DNA from 2 places in the Exiguobacterium sp. s102 genome. Region 1 is predicted to be linked to the other one. Evidence: riboswitches for the same ligand, from Rfam matches in the RefSeq annotation. Region 1 holds a riboswitch; the other holds the start of a gene.
What was found. Region 1 has a riboswitch for cyclic di-GMP ahead of KNQ02_RS00210 (glycoside hydrolase family 191 protein). Riboswitches for the same ligand answer to the same signal wherever they lie in the genome.
Positions count from the first base shown of each region.

Region 2: it holds a riboswitch for cyclic di-GMP, as region 1 does, so the genes downstream of both, KNQ02_RS14135 (hypothetical protein) here and KNQ02_RS00210 (glycoside hydrolase family 191 protein) in region 1, are expected to answer to the same signal.

Region 1 is NZ_JACSML010000001.1:37,776-48,417, reverse strand. Features, by position in the region: gene KNQ02_RS00225 (DUF2194 domain-containing protein) at 1-492, opposite strand, end outside; gene KNQ02_RS00220 (hypothetical protein) at 489-1,397, opposite strand; gene KNQ02_RS00215 (hypothetical protein) at 1,394-2,620, opposite strand; cyclic di-GMP riboswitch class I at 2,700-2,784, shown strand; gene KNQ02_RS00210 (glycoside hydrolase family 191 protein) at 2,892-3,683, shown strand; gene istA (IS21 family transposase) at 4,311-5,531, opposite strand; partial or broken gene KNQ02_RS00200 (ATP-binding protein) at 5,826-6,065, shown strand; partial or broken gene KNQ02_RS00195 (IS3-like element ISBsp3 family transposase) at 6,101-6,298, opposite strand; gene KNQ02_RS00190 (hypothetical protein) at 6,838-7,686, opposite strand; gene KNQ02_RS15775 (transposase) at 7,930-8,943, shown strand; gene KNQ02_RS00180 (transposase) at 8,960-9,421, shown strand; gene KNQ02_RS00175 (nucleotide sugar dehydrogenase) at 9,582-10,642, opposite strand, start outside.
Region 2 is NZ_JACSML010000007.1:104,190-114,831, reverse strand. Features, by position in the region: gene KNQ02_RS14160 (FecCD family ABC transporter permease) at 1-768, opposite strand, end outside; gene KNQ02_RS14155 (FecCD family ABC transporter permease) at 765-1,766, opposite strand; gene KNQ02_RS14150 (iron-hydroxamate ABC transporter substrate-binding protein) at 1,837-2,748, opposite strand; gene KNQ02_RS14145 (ABC transporter ATP-binding protein) at 2,753-3,544, opposite strand; gene KNQ02_RS14140 (NAD(P)/FAD-dependent oxidoreductase) at 3,728-4,783, shown strand; gene KNQ02_RS14135 (hypothetical protein) at 4,862-5,647, opposite strand; cyclic di-GMP riboswitch class I at 5,673-5,756, opposite strand; gene KNQ02_RS14130 (DUF4305 domain-containing protein) at 6,180-6,413, opposite strand; gene KNQ02_RS14125 (CPBP family intramembrane glutamic endopeptidase) at 6,435-7,127, opposite strand; gene groES (co-chaperone GroES) at 7,348-7,632, shown strand; gene groL (chaperonin GroEL) at 7,652-9,292, shown strand; gene KNQ02_RS14110 (LysE/ArgO family amino acid transporter) at 9,430-10,050, shown strand; gene KNQ02_RS14105 (hypothetical protein) at 10,234-10,642, shown strand, end outside.

The DNA.
Region 1 (10,642 bases):
CAACCCGTTGATGCCGTCTTTGAAATCACCGAACTGTTTCACCCCGACGAGCTCCGCCCAGTCTTGATTGATGAAACGTCCCGCGATATAGAGTCGTCCGCCGTCTTCAACGAATTGACGAATCGTCTCATACGGCCAGTCGCGCGAATGCTCGCCGGACAGGACAAGCACTGTCCGCTCGGACGGCTCCAATTGCTCGATTTCTTTGATTGAGATATTCGTATACGGGACTTTCGCGTACTTCAGTGCATATTTAAAGTTCGTCAAGACACTTTTTGAGAGCTCGCCTTTATCCTGATGGATATAGACTTGTAACGGTTCTCCGTCCATCTGTCCCTCCTTGCCCGACATCGTCTGAAACGTCTTTTGTTGCGTCTCCTCGGTCGGAATCAGGCGATGTCCATAATCAAGACGTAACAACTGGACGACGCCGATCGTGACGAGCAGAATCGCGAAGACGGCGACGACGTAGGTCGTGATCGATTTTTTCATAGTTCCACTCCTTCCAGCCGGTCCAAAATGTAGCGTTTGTCGTCCGGAATGTCGTCCGGTGCGACGTGTGTTTTTAGTTGTGTCACGAGCGGGGCCAACTTCGTCCAGTCCCCTCTCGTGAAGTGATATTCGATTGCCAGCAGGTAGCCGTCCGCTTGCTCCGGGTAGTGCATGATCAAGCGTTCATAGTAGCCGAGTCCGTCCGCGACGTCGCCTTTTGCGAGTGCGAGCTTGCCGCACGCCTTCAAGCACGTCGCGTCCGTCGGATACTGAATCCGCATGTCTTGTAAATACGATCCGAACCGATCAAAGATCCGTTTTTGCATGCTGTCGTCGAGCAGTCCACTTTCGATGAAGGCTTCGAAGGCGTCAATCAAGTGGTAATACGTCGTGACATGCCCCGGATTAAGTTGTTCCTCGCGACTTTTAATCGTCGCTTCGTACCGGTCATATAACGTATTGCGGACCGTCGCGGCGTAGTGGACCGTCTCCGAGTCGGCATGGTCGAGCCCGAACTGGAGATACTTCCCGGAGTCGGCAATCGATGTCGTCGTCAAGCGGACGATCGATTGTTTCCGTTCCTTCGCGTCCATCGCCATCGCTTCGCCCATCGGCACCAAGTCGATGTTGTCGGCCGCCTGTTGTTGCAGTCCTTCCAGGTTGACGACGTCGAACTCGATGTAGTCATCGTAGTCGAGCAACGTCTTGTCTGACGCGTATTGTCTTGCGATCAGCCAACTGACGAGACCGAACAGTTCACCGAGCAGCGGGACGAAATAACAGATCAGGGCGATCCATTTGACGAGACCGCGCTGTGCCGGATCCATCCGTGCCGTGATCAGTTTCGCGACGAGAAAGACGATGACGGCATGAATCAGAAAAAATAACAGGACGAAGAACATCATCCAAGATTCCCTCCTTTTCGTGCGAACAACTCTTTAATCCGTTGCTTGAATCCTTCAGCGTTCTCTTGCGGTGTTCCCGGTAAGAGGAAGTGGAGCATTTGATTCGTCTCGTCATAGCCGATGATGTCGATTTCCCGCATCGACTGGCGTAAGATTAATTCCATTTCAATCAACGACAGCCGGACCTGTTCGACCGGCAAGACGACCGTACTGTACGGCTGATCGTACTGTTCGGCCCGGTGTTGTTGGAGTGCAACCTTCTTATTGAATGGCTCGATTTGATAAATCCGTGTTCCTTCAATCAAATCTTCACGCGACGCATTCCATTCCATCGTCAACGCTTTTTCGATTCGTGTCCCGGTCCAGTCGAGAATCAACTGCATGATGTTCATCTCGTAACTCGTCAGGCGGTTGAAGTCGATCGCCTGAATGACGACGACCTCCTGAATCTTCCCGTCGTAGCAGATCGGTGCGATCAGTAACGGGACGTCCGTCTCGTCCATCGTCCGGATTGAGATCGCATTCGTCTTGAACATCCGTTGGTAGATGCCGGTCGACGGATCAATGAACAGTGTTTGCGGTAAGACCTCTTTCTCACCGAACCGGACGTGGAGTCGTAACGTCCGTTTTGACCCATCGACGTGATAGATGGCAAGATTCTCTGCCTTGAACGAACGTTTCAAGACATCGACGAGGCGATCGCGGACGATGTCGGCCGCCGTTTGGTCGAGCTCGAGTCCGACTTGGTAGATTTTCGTTAATGTATGATCCGAGTCGAGGACCTTCTTTTGCATTGTCGACTGCGACAGCCGGAGCTTTTCGACCGTCTCGAGCAAGTGGTTGTTTTCTTCGACGACTTCTTCGTGGCGGAGCCGTAACGATAAATAACGTTCCTGGAACGAGGTGCTGAAAATCCCGCAGACCATCGCGACGAGGAAGTGGAAGATGATCCAGCTCAGTTCCGTCCGGTCGTATAAAAATAGAAGAATGTCTGATCCTTCGACCGACAGGAAAAACAGGTGGTACAGCATCGTCATCGTGAAACTGACGAACGCTCCGAGCAGACCATAGCGGAGGGCGAACAATAAAATATAAAAGATTAACGGATCAATTGCCCAATTCGAGACCGAAAGGCTAAACATATAGTCAAAGAAACCGATAAGTAAAATACTAGCTAGCATTTCTATCCATTTGACTGTATTTCTATGCTGTGTGTAAATCATGGCACACTCTCCTTAAAATAGTTATTTACATTTTTGTTAGCAGTGGTAAGATTTAGTCAAACAGGCAATTACAACTAAATATCGAGAAGGGCAAACTTACTGAAAAGTAAGGGCGCAAAGACATGGGTCGTCGATCTTCGGATACCGATCGCCAGTCTGCAATGCCGCAGCCGCTCTCTGATAAAAAATCAGGAGGCTACTAACCATGGGTATTATCTCACTCAAACGCGTGACGTCTTTTTTGTGCATTCTTTTTTTAGGAGTGTTATTAATGACACCAATCACGGGCAAAGCTCAATCAACGAATCCACTCGATTCCGTCAGCTCGTATAAGGTCTACTACGATGCACCGACGAAATCAAAAATCAAGAAGATGCAAAAGTACGATGTCATGATCATCGAACCGGTCTTTTACTCAGCGAAACAAATCGCAGAAATTCAAAAGTACGGCACGAAAGTCTATGGCTACATCAACACGATGGAAGCCGACAACTGGAACACAGACTTGATGGCACAATTAAAGGAATCAGATTTCTTCCACCGTGATGGACAACGTGTTCACTACACGGAATGGGATTCATACTTAATGGACATCAACTCGAAGCATTACCAAGCGGTCCTCATGCAAGAAGTCGAAAAGCAAGTCGTCAATAAAGGACTCGACGGTGTCTTCTTGGATACAGTCGGCGACATCGACAACGAACATGCCGACCAACCAAAGATCCTTGAGCAGCAGCAAGTCGCGATGACGAACTTCTTGAAGAGCGTCAAGACGAAACATGCGGATCTCTCATTGATTCAAAACTGGGGCTTCGGGACATTAAAATACCATACGTACCCGTACATCGATGGCATCATGTGGGAAAGCTTCAACTACTCGACGGTCGCAAAAGACCAATGGTCAAAAGACCGGATGGCAGATCTTCAGGAGTTGAACGAAGAAGAAGACATCAAGACATTGACGATTTCTTCTAAACAAGGTGCGAAAAGTGCGCAGTATGCGAAAAAGAATGGGTTCATTCACTTAAAATCAAACAAAACGCTGAATTACAATAAATTCTAATCCACTTGCATATAATCTCATAACCGATTACTCAATTCCAATTCTGAGTGCTCCTGCATGACACAATTATACAGGATGCACAAAACAAAACCGGTCACTTTTCAGAGGCAGGTCAACGAATTGAAACATCGAACGTAAAAAGAGGTCCAGGCGATGGTTATCGCTTGGACCTCTTCTTGTGTAAAAAACAAACAATAGTTTAGATGAACTAGCTCGTCTATTATTTTTGAGCAAATGAAAATAGTTTTAAAAAGGACTGATTCCTATGTACGAGATCGAAGAACTGGATCCGCGTATTCGCATAATGACGATGAAGAAAGAACGATCACGAGACACACCTTATGGCGCATCTTGTTTCATCCACTAGCGACTGTCCGGACTGCAGTGCACGTTGTGACAGAAGGCATGGTTTCACCTGGAGAAGGATTGGTGACCTGTTCAGAATACAGCATTGTATTCGACTCACGCTTCGAGTTCCGAAATGGTTTTACGATAACCCGAATTGTGAACGCCTCATGTATGGGCGTGCTAACTTTGATCTACTCCGTATTCAAGTGCTTTGTCGCAATCCAGATCCGAAGCGTTATATTGTAAGAAAATGATTGTGTTTAATCAGGAGTACACGTGTCACCGTTCACTAACATTGCGTAAGAACCACAAACCTATTGCAAAATACAGCTGTGTCGTATCAAGGAGGAAATCAGTCACTTTCAACGTATTCGGTCCGACTTCTTCGACCCACTCTTTTGCTGCATTCGCTGGGGTCTGATCAATATAAAGTCTATGATTGTCAGGCATATGATCATGTTGAGTCGAGAGCTGCCCGAATCGACCGTTCATCCGTTTGTGAGAAGCGATTCGCATGTGATTAAAATAGATTTCAATCAGTTGCTCTGTCAAACGTACCTCTACCTGTCGGTTTATATATTCATAGGGGACCGAGTAAAACATGCTGTCAACAGATATGTGATAGTCCGGTCGGACTTTTGCCGTCCGCCAGGTGGAAAATTTGTAAAAACTATCGGGTAGTGGAGATAATGCAAACCTCTCCTCTTGCTCGAAGGCGGTGAAACGGCTACCATCCTTCCTCGTGAATGGACGTTGATTGAACTCTTCTAGTTTTGTCTGAACCTCACGGTTCAGTTCATCGATGCTGAAACAATGTGAATGCCTTAATGCTGCGATGATCCAAGTAGAAATTACTCCGACAGACCCTTCAACGCTCGATTTGTCTTTGGGGGCACTCACACGTGCTGGCATGATAACTGTCCCGTAGTGTTCTACCATTTCCCGATACGTCGGGTTGAGAACGAGCTCACGCGACGTGTTCTTCGTGACACCTGTTTTCAGATTATCCGGGACGACGATTTGAGTGCTTCCTCCAAAATAAGTGTAAGCATGGTTGTGACATGTAATCCATGCAGACAAGTCCATCGAAAGGCTAGCTTCGGCATAAGACAACTGACTGCACGGTAAGGTAGCGACAAATACATAAGCCTTTACCTTCTCACCTGTATCACGATCAATAATGAATGTTGTCGAACCAGCCCAGTCAACTTCCATGATTTCCCCAGGTTTTCGACGAATACGGAGTGTAGCCTTGTGCTTGTTCGCATAAGCACTGTAATGGCGTACGAAACTCCGATAGGAGTATGGAATCTTTTTGTGAGCGCGACACTCGATTTCATATTCATAATGCAAAAGTGATAACGTGACGTTCGGCTTTGCCAATTCTTTATGGACATAGTCAAAATCGATTGGATAGCGACCAGATGATTCAAGTGACTTCTCAGGAAACAAAAACTCTTCAATCCATTTGTCAGTCATCTCATCATCAAAAGGTCCCACAACCCCTTCTGTTTGGCACGTTCGGTCACCTCCGTCACTTTCTGACAGGAGTTGCCAGTGCTAGACGCAATACTTCGTAGACTGAAGCCTTCTTCTTTGAGTTTCAGGATGTCGGAATAACGGAGCATAAAAAAATACCTCCTATGTGACAATGTCACACCCTACGGTGTGCATATCAATCATAAGAGTGTATTATGAACGCTGGTCGGCGCTATGGCACTGCTTGGTAAATTGTTTGTCACTCTTTGGTAAAAAAGATTGCAAGAGTGGTACATTTCGATGGCTGTAATCAATATGGCTATGGATCAGAGAGAAGCTAATCTATTCTTCCGTCTCATCAATTATCTGTATGAACGAAGTTCAATCATCCTGACCTCGAATAAAAGTCCAGATCAATGGGGCGAGCTAATTGATGATCAAGGAATCACAACTGCCATATTGGATCGTCTCTTACATCGTGTCGAAGTGATTCATAGCGATGACGACAGTCATCGCATGAGAAATCGAAAGAATCTATTTTCATCAGAAGTGTAAAAATCAAACGAGCAGAAAACGTCAAATTCTACTTGACGTCGACAACCAATCATGTCCAGGTCAAAGCCGCTTTCCTCAAAGATTTGAATCGGTCGCTTACCAGCTAAATTCTCACGTACAGCGTGAATCTTAAATTCTCCTTTGTATTGAATCGTACGATCTGATACCGAGGCTACGTGAAGATTCGCTTCAAGTTGTCTGATTTGATCTGGATTGAAGGTGCGTCTGTTCATGAATAGTTCTCCCGTCTAAATTGAATAGGTACAGTATATCGATATCTTTAAACACAAAAAACCCCGAATGGGGTCTTTTATCAAGTGTCCACCATTCAGGGTTCAGTTCAGTCTACCACTCCGAAGGTGTTTTATATTGTCTCAAAATTTTAGGTTAGCCCACCCGGTAGAATACCGGACTCAGGTGCTTGAGGTCGCATAGTAAATTATTTATTGTTCAACTTTTTTGGTTCAGTTCAAATATTAACGTGTTTTTTAAAGGACGTTAGTGCTGAAAAAATTAATTAGATGTGTAATTAAAAAATCTATTGTTTAAACAAGATTTAAACTATGAAGAATTAAAATATAATATCAACAATATCATAAAATTTTACCATGATAAATATTAAAAATAGCTAAAGCGACTTGACTCTTTGTTACTCTTACTAAATTTAAAACCCAAGCCGCATAGTTTAGTTCATTTAGTTATTTAAAGTATTTGATTAACAGAATTATATAAATACAAAGCAAAATGAATTGTATTTCTTATTTTGGCTTGGTTAAAAGTAATTTTTAATAATTTTTTTCTGGGTATGTTTTAAAAAATAACTGATATTTGTTTTTAGACCAGAAGTTTTGATTGAAAAATAGAAAAAATTTATCTCTTTTTGTTCGTAATGTTTAAAAAGATTATCGAGTTTGTTTTTGTCTAAATTTATAATGGTTTTTAAACAAGGTAATGTACATGGAATTCCGTGTTTATCAGAAGAAATCTTCAATATTTTTACTTTTTTACAAGACTCAGCGGCTTGTAATTGTGGTCTATCAATTTCACAACGTGATGGACAAAAATAGTAAATCGTTGTGTCGTTGTTGTTTATTAAATTTGACAAATCATAATAATTATTATAATTTGAATTATTTAAGTGTTTAAAAAGAACCGAATCTTTATTAGGATTACTTTTTCTTATCTGCGGATATAGAGTGAATTGTGCTGCAAAGCTTAGTACGTATTCAGCTTTGAGTAGTATTCCAAATAGTATGGCTGCGTACCCTCCTGCTGAACTTCCTACCGTTACAACTTTATATCCTTCAGTTTCGGCTTTTAGAAATTCTTTAACTTTATTAACTGTGTTGTTTTTTTTACTTATTCCACTTATGTACCATTGTTTGAAAATATCTCTAACAAAAATATGTTTTTTTGCATTACTAATTTTATTTCTAGACCACTCAAAACGATTTTTTTCGACTATAGCAGTACTGAATGTATCGATGTCATTAGGATAATAGAGACCATTACTCGAAAAATAGATTACAGCTATATTTTCAGTAGAGTTTTCATTATATTCGATTTTGTAATTTTTTTTAGAATATTCGTTAATAACGACTTCATTTGTAATTAGTTCCATTTTAAGCCTCCAAAATAATATTGTTATTTAATTTTACCATGGATTAATTTGTAAGATCATTTTTTCTCAATAAATTGTAGTACATAATGATTAATAATATTAAGAAGTAGAGGCAACTTCATGTATAGAATTTGGCATACGTACAATCTATTGTGTAATGCAGAATAGGAGTGGTTCTTACGCAATGTTAGTGAGGTAATGCTTTCAATACTATGGGAATAGAGTTAAAAAGGACTGATTCCTATGTACGAGATCGAAGAACTGGATCCGCGTATTCGCATAATGACGATGGAGAAGAATGATCACGAGACACATCTTATGGCGCATCTTGTTTCATCCACTAGCCACTGTCCGGACTGCGGTGCACGTTGTGACAGAAGGCATGGTTTCACTTGGAGAAGGATTGGTGACCTGTTCAGAATACAGCATTGTATCCGACTCACACTTCGAGTTCCGAAATGCTTTTGCGATAACCCGAATTGTGAACGCATCATTTTTACTGAACGCCTCGAGTGGGCGGTACCTTATTCTAGACGGACCAATCGGACCGATCATGTATTGACGACGTTGATGCTTGCCATGAATGCTAAAGAAGCGGCACGTGTTTGCCCAACGATCGGTATACGGATCAGTCACGATACACTTCTCAAGATTTTGAGACGCGTCCCTGTTCCTTCGGAACAGCCAGATATCATCGGGATTGACGACTTCGCCTTCAAAAAAGGACGTCGTTATAGGACAATCATCTGCAATGCACAGAACCATCGTCCAATCGAATTATTCCGTTCACGGAATCCCGACGAGCTGATCGCATGGATGGATCAACTAATCGAAAAGCCTGTTCGAGCTTCTTCAGACAGATTCCCAGGATACCAGGAAACACTTCAGAAAAAAGGCGTCATAGTAGTGAGTGATCGTTTCCACCTGATTCACAATCTGTGGGAGTTGCTCGTTACCGTTTGTAGACGTGTGCTACCTGGTCACCTACCTATCCCTAAGAAACAGTCTATCGGTTCTAATCGTCAAATACTTGTCTCTTCTGTTCAAGCCATGTATCGAAAGGGCATGTCCCTGAATGCAATCGCTCGTTCTCTTCACCTGAATTGGCGAACTGTCAAGAAGTATAGTGAGCCTAATTATCACCCCTCGTCACTACGACGGAAACGTTCCCACTCAATTGATCGCTATATAGATCATTTAAGAGAGTACGTCATGAGCCATTTGACATTGAAGGAGATCGAACGGCTTAGGGTATAAGGGATCTTACGGGGCTATCCGTTATCGGGCTCGAGATATTCGTAGGGGGCTGCTTCTAGAAAGTCCGCTCTTTTTATCGCGTAAAGATGCTTGTCGACTACTCTGGCAATGGCCGAAAAAGAATGAGAAAGACACCGCAGATGTTTCAGATTTGTTATGCGAATATCCGGATCTTTCAATCCCATTCTGCTTCATCCAGGGATTCCGAGAAGCAATACGTGTGCGAGATAGTGATGAACTGCTTCGTTTGATTATGAACCCGAAAGTCACGGCACATCCGAGACTCGCTCGTTTTGTGCGTCGCCTCAAAAAAGACCTTCCGGTCATTTTGGCAGCTTGTCAGTATGAAGAAAACAATGGCTACGTGGAGGGCAATGTCAATCGATTGAAAATGGTCAAACGCCTCATGTATGAGCGTGCTAACTTCGATCTACTCCGTATTCGAGTGCTCTGTCGCAATCCAGATCCGAAGCGTTAATATTGTAAGAAAATGATTGTGTTTAATCGGGAGTACACGTGTCAACGTTCACTAACATTGCGTAAGAACCACAAACCTATTGCAAAATACATCTGATCCACGTTAATCGTTAATTTACTTTTTAATTTATAGCTCAAGTTTTTATATTTTTTTAGCTTACTTAATCTCTACTGTATAAGTCTCGTGTATAAACTTTTTCTTCAACATCACTTAATTCCACATGCATCCGATTTGAGATGATTATATCCGACTCTTGCTTAAACGCTTCAAGATTCCGTACGACACGGGAATTATAGAATGTATCTTCCGTTAAGACCGGTTCGAAAACTGTTACTTCAATCCCCTTTGCTTTGATTCGTTTCATGATGCCCTGAATCGAAGAGGCACGGAAGTTATCCGAGTCCGTTTTCATCGTCAAACGATATACACCGACGACTTTTGGATTCTGTTTGATGATTGTATCGGCAATATAATCTTTCCGTGTCCGATTTGCTTCAACGATCGCCCCAATGATGTTGTTCGGGACTTCATCATAGTTTGCAAGCAACTGCTTCGTATCTTTAGGTAAGCAGTATCCACCGTAACCGAAAGAAGGATTGTTGTAATGATTGCCGATTCGGCTATCGAGCCCGACTCCTTCAATGATTTGTCTTGTATCAAGATTACGGACTTCTGCATACGTATCGAGTTCGTTAAAGAACGCGACACGCATCGCTAAATACGTATTCGAGAACAACTTGATGGCTTCAGCTTCTGTTGAATCGGTCAAAAGAATCGGCACATCTTTTTTGATTGCTCCTTCAAGTAAAAGATCAGCAAATTGTTGTGCCCGTTCTGACTGTTCACCAACGACGATACGTGATGGATAGAGATTATCATGCAGTGCCTGTCCTTCGCGAAGAAATTCTGGTGAGAAGACAATGTTGGGTGTATCGAACTTCTCTTTTAATTCTTGCGTGTAGCCAACTGGTACTGTCGATTTAATGACCATCGTTGCATCTGGATTAATCGCAAGAACTGTCGCAATGACGCTCTCTACCGTACGCGTATTAAAGTAATTCCGTGTTGGGTCGTAATCGGTCGGCGTTGCAATGATGACAAAATTTGCTTCTTTATAGGCCTCATAATTATCAGTTGTTGCTCGCAAATTCAACTCTTTATTTTGAAGAAAGTTTTCAATTTCAGCATCAACGATTGGTGATTTTCGATTGTTAACGAGTT
Region 2 (10,642 bases), on a different contig from region 1:
GGATGCAGCGAGTGCGACAGCGGCGAGTAACAGTTGGATGCGCTCCTTTTCAATCGCGACGCCGACGCCGATCGCAACCGGTTCATTCAGCGCCAGCAGATTGAGTTTGTTTGCTTTATAAAACGTAAACGGTACGAGAATAAGCAGCCAAGGCAATAACGCGTAGACGAATGTCCAGTCCGTTCCCCAGATGTTCCCGGCGAGCCATTTGGCGATGAAGTCGACCTTCTCGCGGCGCGCGGATGAAATCAGGACGACCATGATGCCGGATAACGCCATCGAGAATCCGACTCCGGTCAAAATCAGACGGATCGGTTGCAGGCCACGGACACGGTCATACGATAAGGCATAAATGGCAATCGCTGTGATCAATGCCCCGATGAAGGCAGCAACCGGTAACCCATAGATGAACGCACCGACATCGACCGGGAAGTAAAGGAAGAAGGCGGCGATGGCGACACCAGCACCTGTATTGATACCGATGATGCCGGGATCTGCGAGTTCGTTGCGGGTGATGCCCTGAAGAATCGCACCGGATAAGGCGAGTGCCATGCCGGCGAGTACCGTGATTAAAATCCGCGGCAGGCGGAGTGAGAACAAAACAAATTCTTCTTTGAACGAGCCTTGACCGAACAGTGTCGGCAGAAGCCGGTCGTACGAGAGGGAGGCGGGCCCAAGCCCGATACTGATGATGATCGTTCCGAGCAATAACAGACTAAAGACGATAAAGATCAACCGCTGACGGCGGCGGAGCGATGTTTCAATCATGAGAACGCACGACCTCCTTTGCGGACGATGAGTAAGAAGAACGGCAGCCCGAGCATCGAGACGATCGCAACGACCGGTGTTTCGTATGGAGCATACAGTGTCCGGCCAATCGTGTCCGCGAGTAACATGAACGTCGCACCGAAGACGGCGGTCATCGGGAGGATGAAGCGGTAATCGGTGCCGACGATTGCGCGGACGATGTGCGGAATCATCAAGCCGATGAATGCCATGTTACCGACTAAAGCAACGGCGGCCCCGGCGAGCAGGATGACGACGACGTAGAGTACACCTTTAATCCGGGTGATGTTTTGCCCGAGCCCGAGTGCGACTTCTTCTGATAAGCTTAAAATCGTTAATTGACGTGAGAAGATCATCGCAATCGCGATGCCGATTAAAATGACGGGGGTGATGATTTGCAGTTGCCCCCAGGTCGTTCCAATCAGCCCGCCGGATGTCCATTGCGAGACGTCTTGAGCGATTTTGAAGTAAATGCCGATCCCTTCTGCGATTGCGTATAAAAAAGCAGAAATCGCGGCCCCGGCGAGGACGATTCGAAGTGGTGAAAACCCGCCACGTTTTGAGGCACCGATCCCGAAGACAAGTAGGGCACCGGCTGCTGCTCCAAGGAAACACGCGAGCATGATGCCATAGTAATTGATACCGGGAATGAAGACGAGCGCAAGAGCAAGGGCCGCGTTCGCGCCTGCCGTCAGCCCAAGCAGTCCGGGATCGGCAAGGGGATTACGTGTCATCGCCTGCATGATCGCACCGGAGACACCGAGTGCAGCCCCGACCAGCATCGCAGCGACTTCGCGCGGTAATCGGATTTCCTGAATGATTTTTGCTTTACCGTTCAAGGGACCGAACGTCAAAGCGTTCCAGACCTCACGTATCGTCGTGTCGGCGGCACCGAACGTCATCGAGATCCAGAACATGACGACGAACAGGAGTAAACCGAACGTGATTTTCAGTCCGAACGGGAATCGACCGGATGACATAGTTATCGTCTCACTTTCATTAGATAGTCAAAAAGGAGGGACCGAAAAATCGGTTCCCTCCTTATTTTTGTTACGCACCAAGGAAACTTTTCTTGAAGAACTCGAGCTGACGTTCGAGCGTCAATGGATCATTGAAGTAAAATTCTTTCGAATCGACTTCGAAGACGTGGTTGTTTTTAACAGCAGGAATATTTTTGTATGTGTCTGTTTCTGTAAACGAGTTATCTGCTTCTGCCGTCTTACTGAAGATGAGGTAATCCCCTGCATATTCAGGTAAGACTTCCGGTGATAGCGCGTAATAGCCGTCTTTTAAGGCCATTTCCGTAACTTTTTCCGGCATCTTTAATTTCATTTCCTGGTAGAGGATTTCTGTACCGCGTCCCCAGTTGTCGCCGAAGACGTAAAGCTGTTTATCGAAGCTTTCGATGACAGAGACCGTCGCATCGTCACCGATTTTGGCTTTAATCTCTGTTCCGGCGTCCGCTGCGCGTGTTTGGAAGTCTTTGACCCAATCGCGTGCTTCTTGTTCTTTATTGAGCAATTTACCGATTTCGATATGTTGTGTCAAATAGTCGACTTTGCCGTACGTGTACGTGACGGTTGGAGCGATTTCTTTAAATTTATCGATGTTTTTCGTTGTATTGTAGCCGATGATGAGATCGGGTTCGAGTTCGATGACTTTTTCGACGTTTTCTTCTGATACTTCCTGGACGTCTTTCAAATCAAACTTCGGATTCGATTTTGACCACGAATCGACACCGACGAGTGGGACGTCGAGTGCCATGACGTTTCCGGCGAAACCGGCAAGGACGACGACGCGTTTCGGATCAGCCGGGACTTCGACGTCACCTTCTTCCGATTTATAGGTGATCGTTTCTTTTTTCGTATCGGAAGACGTATCTTCTGTTTTATCTGTATTGCCGCAGGCGGCGATGACGAGTGCTAAGAGTAATAAAATCGGTAAGAGTACTAGTTTCTTCATGTGGTTAATCTCCCTTGATTAAGTTGTAGGTGACACACATCGGCTTATTCGTCCGTGGATCACGACCGATTTCGGCATCGATATGAAATACTTCTTTTAAGACGTCATGCGAAATGACTTCCTCGCACGTTCCGGCTTTGACGACTTCGCCTTCTTTCATCGCGATGATGTAGTCGGCGAAACGGGCGGCCTGATTTAAATCATGTAACACCATGACGATCGTCCGGCCTTCCGTCCGGTTGAGATGCTCGAGCAGCTCGAGGACTTCGAGCTGGTGGGCGAGATCAAGGTAAGTCGTCGGCTCATCGAGGAAGATGATATCCGTTTCCTGCGCCAGCGCCATCGCAATCCAGACGCGTTGCCGTTGACCACCGGACAAGGCGTCGACCGGACGGTGTTTGAATGCCGTCGTATCCGTTGCCTCTAACGCCCAGTCAATGATCTCGTAATCATGTTTCGTTAAGCGACCAAATCCTTTTTGATAAGGAAAACGACCGTATGAGACGAGCTCTGCGACCGTTAGACCGCTTGCACTTTCCGGTGTCTGAGGCAGGATCGCCATTTTCCGGGCAAGCAGCTTTGTACTTTCCTTCGCAATATCGAGACCGTCAAGCAGGGCACGACCAGACTGATGGGGGATGATTCGGGTCATCGCTTTCAATAAGGTCGATTTACCGCAACCATTCGCACCGATGATTGTCGTGATTTGCCGATCCGGAATCTGAACCGTCAAGTCTTTGACGATGGTACGATCTCCGTATCCGATACTGATTTCTTCTGTTGCTAGACGTACCATACGCAGAGGCTCCTTCTCGTTTAAAGTTGTTTTCATTGATAATGATTATCACTATCGTCTCCCTAACCATACCAGTCTCATAAAAACGCTGTCAACATTTTTTCTTGTCTTCAAGAGATGTTCACGTTATCATTGGAAATGAGAATGATAATCAGTCGTAGTCGAGAGCGAGGAGTGAGTGAGATGGAACAGCAGGAATTGTTTGATGTAACGGTAATTGGTGGAGGCCCGGCCGGGTTATACTCGACTTTCTATAGCGGATTACGCGGGATGAAGACGAAAATCATTGAATACCAGGCAGAGCTTGGTGGCAAGATTCATGTTTATCCGGAGAAGATGATTTGGGATGTCGGGGGACAGCCACCCATTACCGGAGCGAAGCTGATCGAGCAACTCGTCGAACAAGGCTTAACGTTTAATCCGTCCGTGCACCTGAATGAAAAAATCATTTCGATCGCAAAAGACGTATTCGGAAACTTCGTCCTCGAAGCGGAGTCGGGAGAAATTCATTATTCGAAGACAGTCATCGTCGCTGTCGGCGGCGGGATACTCAATCCCCAAAAACTGAAGATTGAAGGGGCCGAACGGTACGAAGTGTCGAACTTGAACTATACCGTCAAATCGATTGAGCGGTTTAAAGATAAGACGGTCCTGATTTCAGGTGGCGGTAACTCAGCGATCGACTGGGCGAACGAGCTCGAACCGATTGCGAAAAAAGTTTACGTCACATACCGGAAAGACTGTTTCACAGGTCACGAGGCACAAGTCGACCAACTCGTCCGAAGCTCAGCCGTCTGTCTCCTCAACACGACGATTCATAAGTTGATCGCAAGCGACGATCACCACCGGATTGCGTCCGTCGAATTGATTGATTGTGCGACGGACGTGACAAACATCGTTGACGTCGATGAAGTCATCATCAACCATGGCTACGAACGGGAAGCAGAGTTGCTCGCGAACTCGGAACTCGACATCAAACAAGTCGACGACTTTTACATCGCCGGTAACGCGTCGAGCGAATCAAGTGTACCGGGATTGTATGCAGCAGGAGATATTTTGACGCATGACGGCAAGGTGAACTTGATTTCGGGGACATTCCAGGACGCGGCAAACGCCGTCAACCGGGCGAAGCAGTTCATTGAACCGGATGCTGCCAAAGTCGCGATGGTCTCATCCCACAATGAAGTTTTCAAAAAACGGAACCGTGAATTGATTCAAGAAATGGTCAACGAAAAGTAAAAAACACCTGTCTTAAAGATCGCCCCTCGTCACATGGACGTCGGTCGTCTTTAGAGCAGGTGTTTTTTTGTTTAAGGATTAATCTTCATCTTCATGGTCGTCGTCCGAGTCATCATCTGAATCATCATCTTCGTCCTGACCTTGATCATCGTCTTGCTCGTCTTCTTCAACGTGACGGTGCTCTGATTTCGTTTCTTCGTGATCGAAGTACTCGAGTTCAATCTCCAACTCGTAAGAACCAGAGAGAGCGAATAAGCTGACGAGTTGTGCCCGTAATTCCTCTTCCGTCATCTTCGGATGTGACTCGATGAACTGAATCAATTGGCGGACACGGGTTTCATCGACCGTTGCGTCATTCGTTTTGACACGCAGCTGACTCTTCTTCTTTTTAAACTGGTATTTAATCTGACTTTGCGTCGTCTCTGTCGCGAGAGCAATCTTCATTTTTTTCAGCATATCTTCATAGCGGTGACCGACCTTGTTGCGTTCTTTGCCATCGAGAATTCCATCACCATCAGAATCCCGTTTGTATGGTTTTGTCCCAAGCTCGAGTTCGATGGCGTTAGTTAAGCCATCACGGTCCGTATCTTCATGTGCGTCGCTGATCTTATCGCGGTCGCTGTCTTTCTTCCGTGGATTGAGTTTGAGCTTATATTCGGTGTAGTTGCTTAAGCCGTCATGGTCCGTATCTTGCTGCGCAAGTTTTTTCCCTTTAAGCTTGTACTTCTTTTCCCAGTTGTCATGGATTCCGTTCTTGTTGCGGTCATGCTTCGATGTTTTACTCTTGGCATCGATTGAGCCGAGCGGCGTCAGCATCAACGCACAAGCGAGGCCGGCAGTAACGACATAATTGATTTTTTTCATGTGAACGTAGTCTCCTTTTGTGAACTTCGGTAACTGGCAAGCATAGCTTGAAGCGGTAGCCCCTATAGTTTTGCGTCACCACATTTCTGTGGGTTTGCCCGTTCGATTCCGGTGAAGAACCGTATATTCAGTATAAGTGATTTGTTTCTATGGATAGATAAGGGTTTTTGATAATGAGTCAGTAAAATATATGTTTTGTACGAAGGTTAATTCATGAAAGAGATGCATGCGAAAAGATTTTTCTTCTCGTGCTTTCCTCGGGCGAGGCGTAAGCCGTTGCTTCTTGATTCTAGCGAACAAGAAGCAGGGTCTTACTTGCCTCTGACAGCGCAAGGGGTCTTGCGCTTTTTCCCGTAGGAGTCACGAGAAGTAACTCTTTTTTTGGTCACTTCGATTATTTCGAAACGGGAACAAGCTGACGATAGCGCGTCTAAAAAACTGTTCGCCTGATTTTCCATAAGGATACAGTGAGCAAGAGACAAAAAAATCCGCCCTTTCACGAACTGAATCGGTCAAGAGGCGGACAGGTTACTTATTCTTTATCATTTTTTTTGTTTTGTTCCTTCTCAATCATCTTCTTCGCGGCCATCCGGAAGCGGAAAATCAGATAGAGACGGTAAAAGTCGATTGCTGCGAACAGCGTCAACAGAATCGTCCAAAAGTTAAAGACGGTTCCTGCCTCGATCGAGTTGCTGTACGCGAGGTACATGAACAGAATACCGAACAGGGCATAAAATAATGCCATGAAGTTTGAGCCTTGGCGCATGAAAACACTACCTTTCGTAAGTTAAGTCATTGCATAGAGTGCGAGTACGACAATTCCGTTATTGAAAACGTGAATCGCAATCGGTGCTATGATGCGGCGCGTTTTGACGAAGACGAGTGAGAAAACAAAACTCATCGCGACATAAATCAAAAACTTGTTGTCTCCGTGGATGAACCCGAAGATAACACCACTGAGAACGAAGCTGAAGACGAAGTTCAGTTTTGTCGACAAGTTCCCGAACATAATGTGACGGAATAAAAATTCTTCCATGATCGGTCCGAGTAAGACGACCATCAGCTGTAAAATCGGGATGACTTGGATTGCTTTCATGATGTCATCCGTATTTTGTGATTTCGCGACGTTTTCGAGTCCACCAGACATCCAGGCATCAAGAAGGTTGACGCTAATCAGTAAGGCGTAAAGCAACACGATTCCGATCCCAATCCACTTTAATGTGTCGATCGGATCCGTCTGATTGCCTTCTGCTTTCCACTTCTGCCAGTCAGGACGAAGACAGAAGAACGAGACGATGACGGCAACGGTAAAGCCAATCGCAAGCCACCAGCCGAGGACACCCGGAATTTGGCTTTTTGAGAGAAAGCTCGGGAATGTTGCCGGTACGAGCTGGACGATCAAATAAATCACAATCGGAATGATGTGACGGATTTGCCACTTATCAGCCATGTTGAACGGCAGATTGACGGAATTTTTCATCGGTCGGGACACAACTCCTTTGTATTGAAGGTACTGTCCCGATTGTAACAAACAAACAGGCCGGGCGCACGAATGGTGATGGTTCAAAGATGGCGATTTCGGGAAAACGGATAAGGGTTCAGGGTTGAATTTCGATTGAAAACCGTTTAAGATAAAAATATGTTAGCACTCCATTAAAGTGAGTGCTAAAAAACAGTCATTTTCAAGGAGGATGTTTCGCATGTTAAAACCACTTGGTGATCGCATCGTGATCGAAGTCGTTAAAAAAGAAGAAACAACACTCGGAGGAATCGTTCTTCCTGGGTCAGCGAAAGAAAAGCCACAAGAGGGTAAAGTCATCGCTGTCGGTACAGGCCGTGTGACAGAGCAGGGTGTACGTGTACCACTTGAAGTGAACGTCGGCGACCATGTCATCTACGCGCAGTATGCCGGGTCAGAAGTCAAGGTCGATGGCAATGAATACTTAATCTTACGCGAAAGCGATATTTTAGCAGTAGCACAATAATAAAAGGGGGATTTCAGTCATGGCAAAAGATATCTTATTCAGTGAAGAAGCACGCCGCGCGATGCTCCGCGGTGTCGACGCATTAGCAGACGCAGTCAAAGTGACGATCGGACCAAAAGGACGTAACGTCGTTCTCGAACGTAAATTCGGTTCACCACTCATCACGAACGATGGTGTGACAATCGCAAAAGAAATCGAACTTGAGGACCACTTTGAAAACATGGGTGCGAAACTCGTCGCGGAAGTCGCGTCGAAAACGAACGAAATCGCAGGGGATGGTACGACAACAGCGACAGTCCTCGCACAAGCGATGATTCGTGAAGGACTCAAAAACGTCACAGCGGGCGCGAACCCGATGGTCATCCGTAAAGGAATCGAAAAAGCGGTCCGCCGTGCCGTCGAAGAGCTCCACGCCATCGCAAAACCGATTGAAGGCAAAGAAGCAATCGCACAAGTTGCGGCGATTTCTGCTGCTGACGAAGAAGTCGGTCAATTGATCGCGGAAGCAATGGAACGTGTCGGTCAGGACGGTGTCATCACGATCGAAGAATCACGTGGCTTCACGACAGAACTCGACGTTGTTGAAGGGATGCAGTTCGACCGTGGATATGCGTCACCATACATGATTACGGATTCCGACAAGATGGAAGCGGTGCTTGAGAACCCGTACATCTTAGTCACAGATAAAAAAATCTCGAACATCCAGGAAATCTTGCCGGTCCTCGAGCAAGTCGTCCAACAAAATAAACCGCTCTTAATCATCGCGGAAGACGTCGAAGGCGAAGCACTCGCGACACTCGTCGTCAACAAACTCCGTGGTACGTTCAACGCGGTTGCGGTGAAAGCACCAGGCTTCGGTGACCGCCGTAAAGCGATGCTCGAAGACATCTCGATCGTCACAGGGGCAGAGTTGATCACAGAAGAGCTCGGTCTTGATTTGAAAGAAACACAAATCATGCAACTCGGCCGTGCGTCGAAAGTCGTCGTCTCAAAAGACAACACGACGATCGTCGAAGGACACGGACACAGTGATTCAATCGAAGCACGTGTCGGCGCCATCCGTGCGCAAATCGAAGAAACGTCAAGCGACTTCGACCGTGAAAAACTGCAAGAGCGTCTTGCGAAACTCGCGGGCGGCGTAGCTGTCGTCAAAGTCGGAGCAGCAACAGAAACGGAACTGAAAGAACGCAAGCTCCGGATTGAAGATGCACTGAATGCGACACGTGCAGCCGTCGAAGAAGGAATCGTTGCCGGTGGGGGAACAGCCTTTATTCACGTGACGAAAGCCGTCGAATCGATTCTTGCTGTCTCAACAGGCGACGAAGCGACAGGCGTCAACATCGTCCTTCGTGCGCTCGAAGCACCACTCCGTCAAATCGCGGAAAACGCCGGTCAAGAAGGTTCAGTCATCGTCGAGCGTCTCAAACATGAAGCGCAAGGCATGGGCTACAACGCCGCGACAGACGAGTACGTTGACATGATTGAAGCGGGAATCGTCGACCCGGCGAAAGTGACGCGTTCAGCACTTCAAAACGCAGCGTCTGTTTCAGCGATGTTCCTGACGACGGAAGCCGTCATCGCCGATAAACCAGAACCAGCCGGATCTGCTCCTGCAATGCCTGATATGGGCGGCATGGGTGGAATGGGCGGCATGATGTAAGACATTTCATCTTTAAGTACCGAATCCTAGCAAATAGGGTTCGGTACTTTTTATTTGCAATAGTATACTTAATATTTGAAAGAACTACATAAACAGTATGTATCATTTTTTTAGGTGAGAAGAGAGGAGGCCATCAAGTGAATGAAATTTTAAAGGGGATGTTGACGTCAGGTACGCTCATTGTAGCAATCGGAGCTCAAAATGCGTTTGTTCTAAAACAAGGTTTATTGAAAAACAATATTTTCTGGGTAGTCCTAGTATGTTTCTTATGCGATGTGTTACTGATGTGTACCGGCGTACTAGGAGTCGGTACTGCTATTAAAAATAATACTTTTGCGAATGTCGGTCTTGCGATTGTCGGAGGACTATTTCTGCTCTTATACGGATTCAAATCTTTGCGTAATGCGTTGTCTTCATCAAGTGCAATCGACATTTCAACTGATGCCAAAATTATCCCTATTCACAAGACGATCTTACTCACATTAGCGATTACACTTTTAAATCCACATGTATATTTAGATACAGTCGTCGTGATAGGGGGAATAGCTGGGACTTTGACATTGGATCAAAAAGTTAATTTCTTAATCGGGGCCTTGATTGCATCGTTTGTATGGTTTTTGGGTCTGGGTTATGGGGCGAGATGGCTAATTCCTGTATTTAAAAAACCAATAGCATGGAAGGTTTTAGATTTTGGAATAGGTTGCTTGATGTTTTGGCTCTCGTATCAATTGATTCAGTTTGCGCTAGAAACTCTCTGAAAATTGATATTTTATCGACTACTTTTAACAAGTATAATGATTTAATACTTCTATTTAAAAATACTTTAGAATAGAAAAGTGAAACTTATTTTGATTTTTTTATGTATAGAGTTTAAAGGTTGAAAAATAAACTGTTTAATTACTTTAATGGTATAAATACTAATTTTATTAAAGGTGGATTATATGGCGAAAATTGAAATTACATCAATTGTTGAAGGCGGGAAAAAAGTTGGAAAGTTAATTAAAGATAATCAAAAAGAGATCTTAGCTGGGATGGGTGTAGCCAAAACGGGAATCAAATTATTAAAAGAGAATACGGGAAATAAAAAAGAAAATCAAATAATAAAAAAGAAGTTATCTTATAGAGAACAAATGTATAAGAAGTACGAGAATGAAATACTGCCAAAATTAGATAGTCAAAATCGACTTGAACTTTTTCAATACATAGACGACATCGAACAATATGTTCAACAATTAAAAGAAGAAGAAAAAAGAGAAAATAAACTTAAAAAGCCTTTATACGAGAAAAAAATAAAAAAATGGGACTCTCTTTTAATGCAAATTCGAAACAAAATGAGTACTAAAGATTATC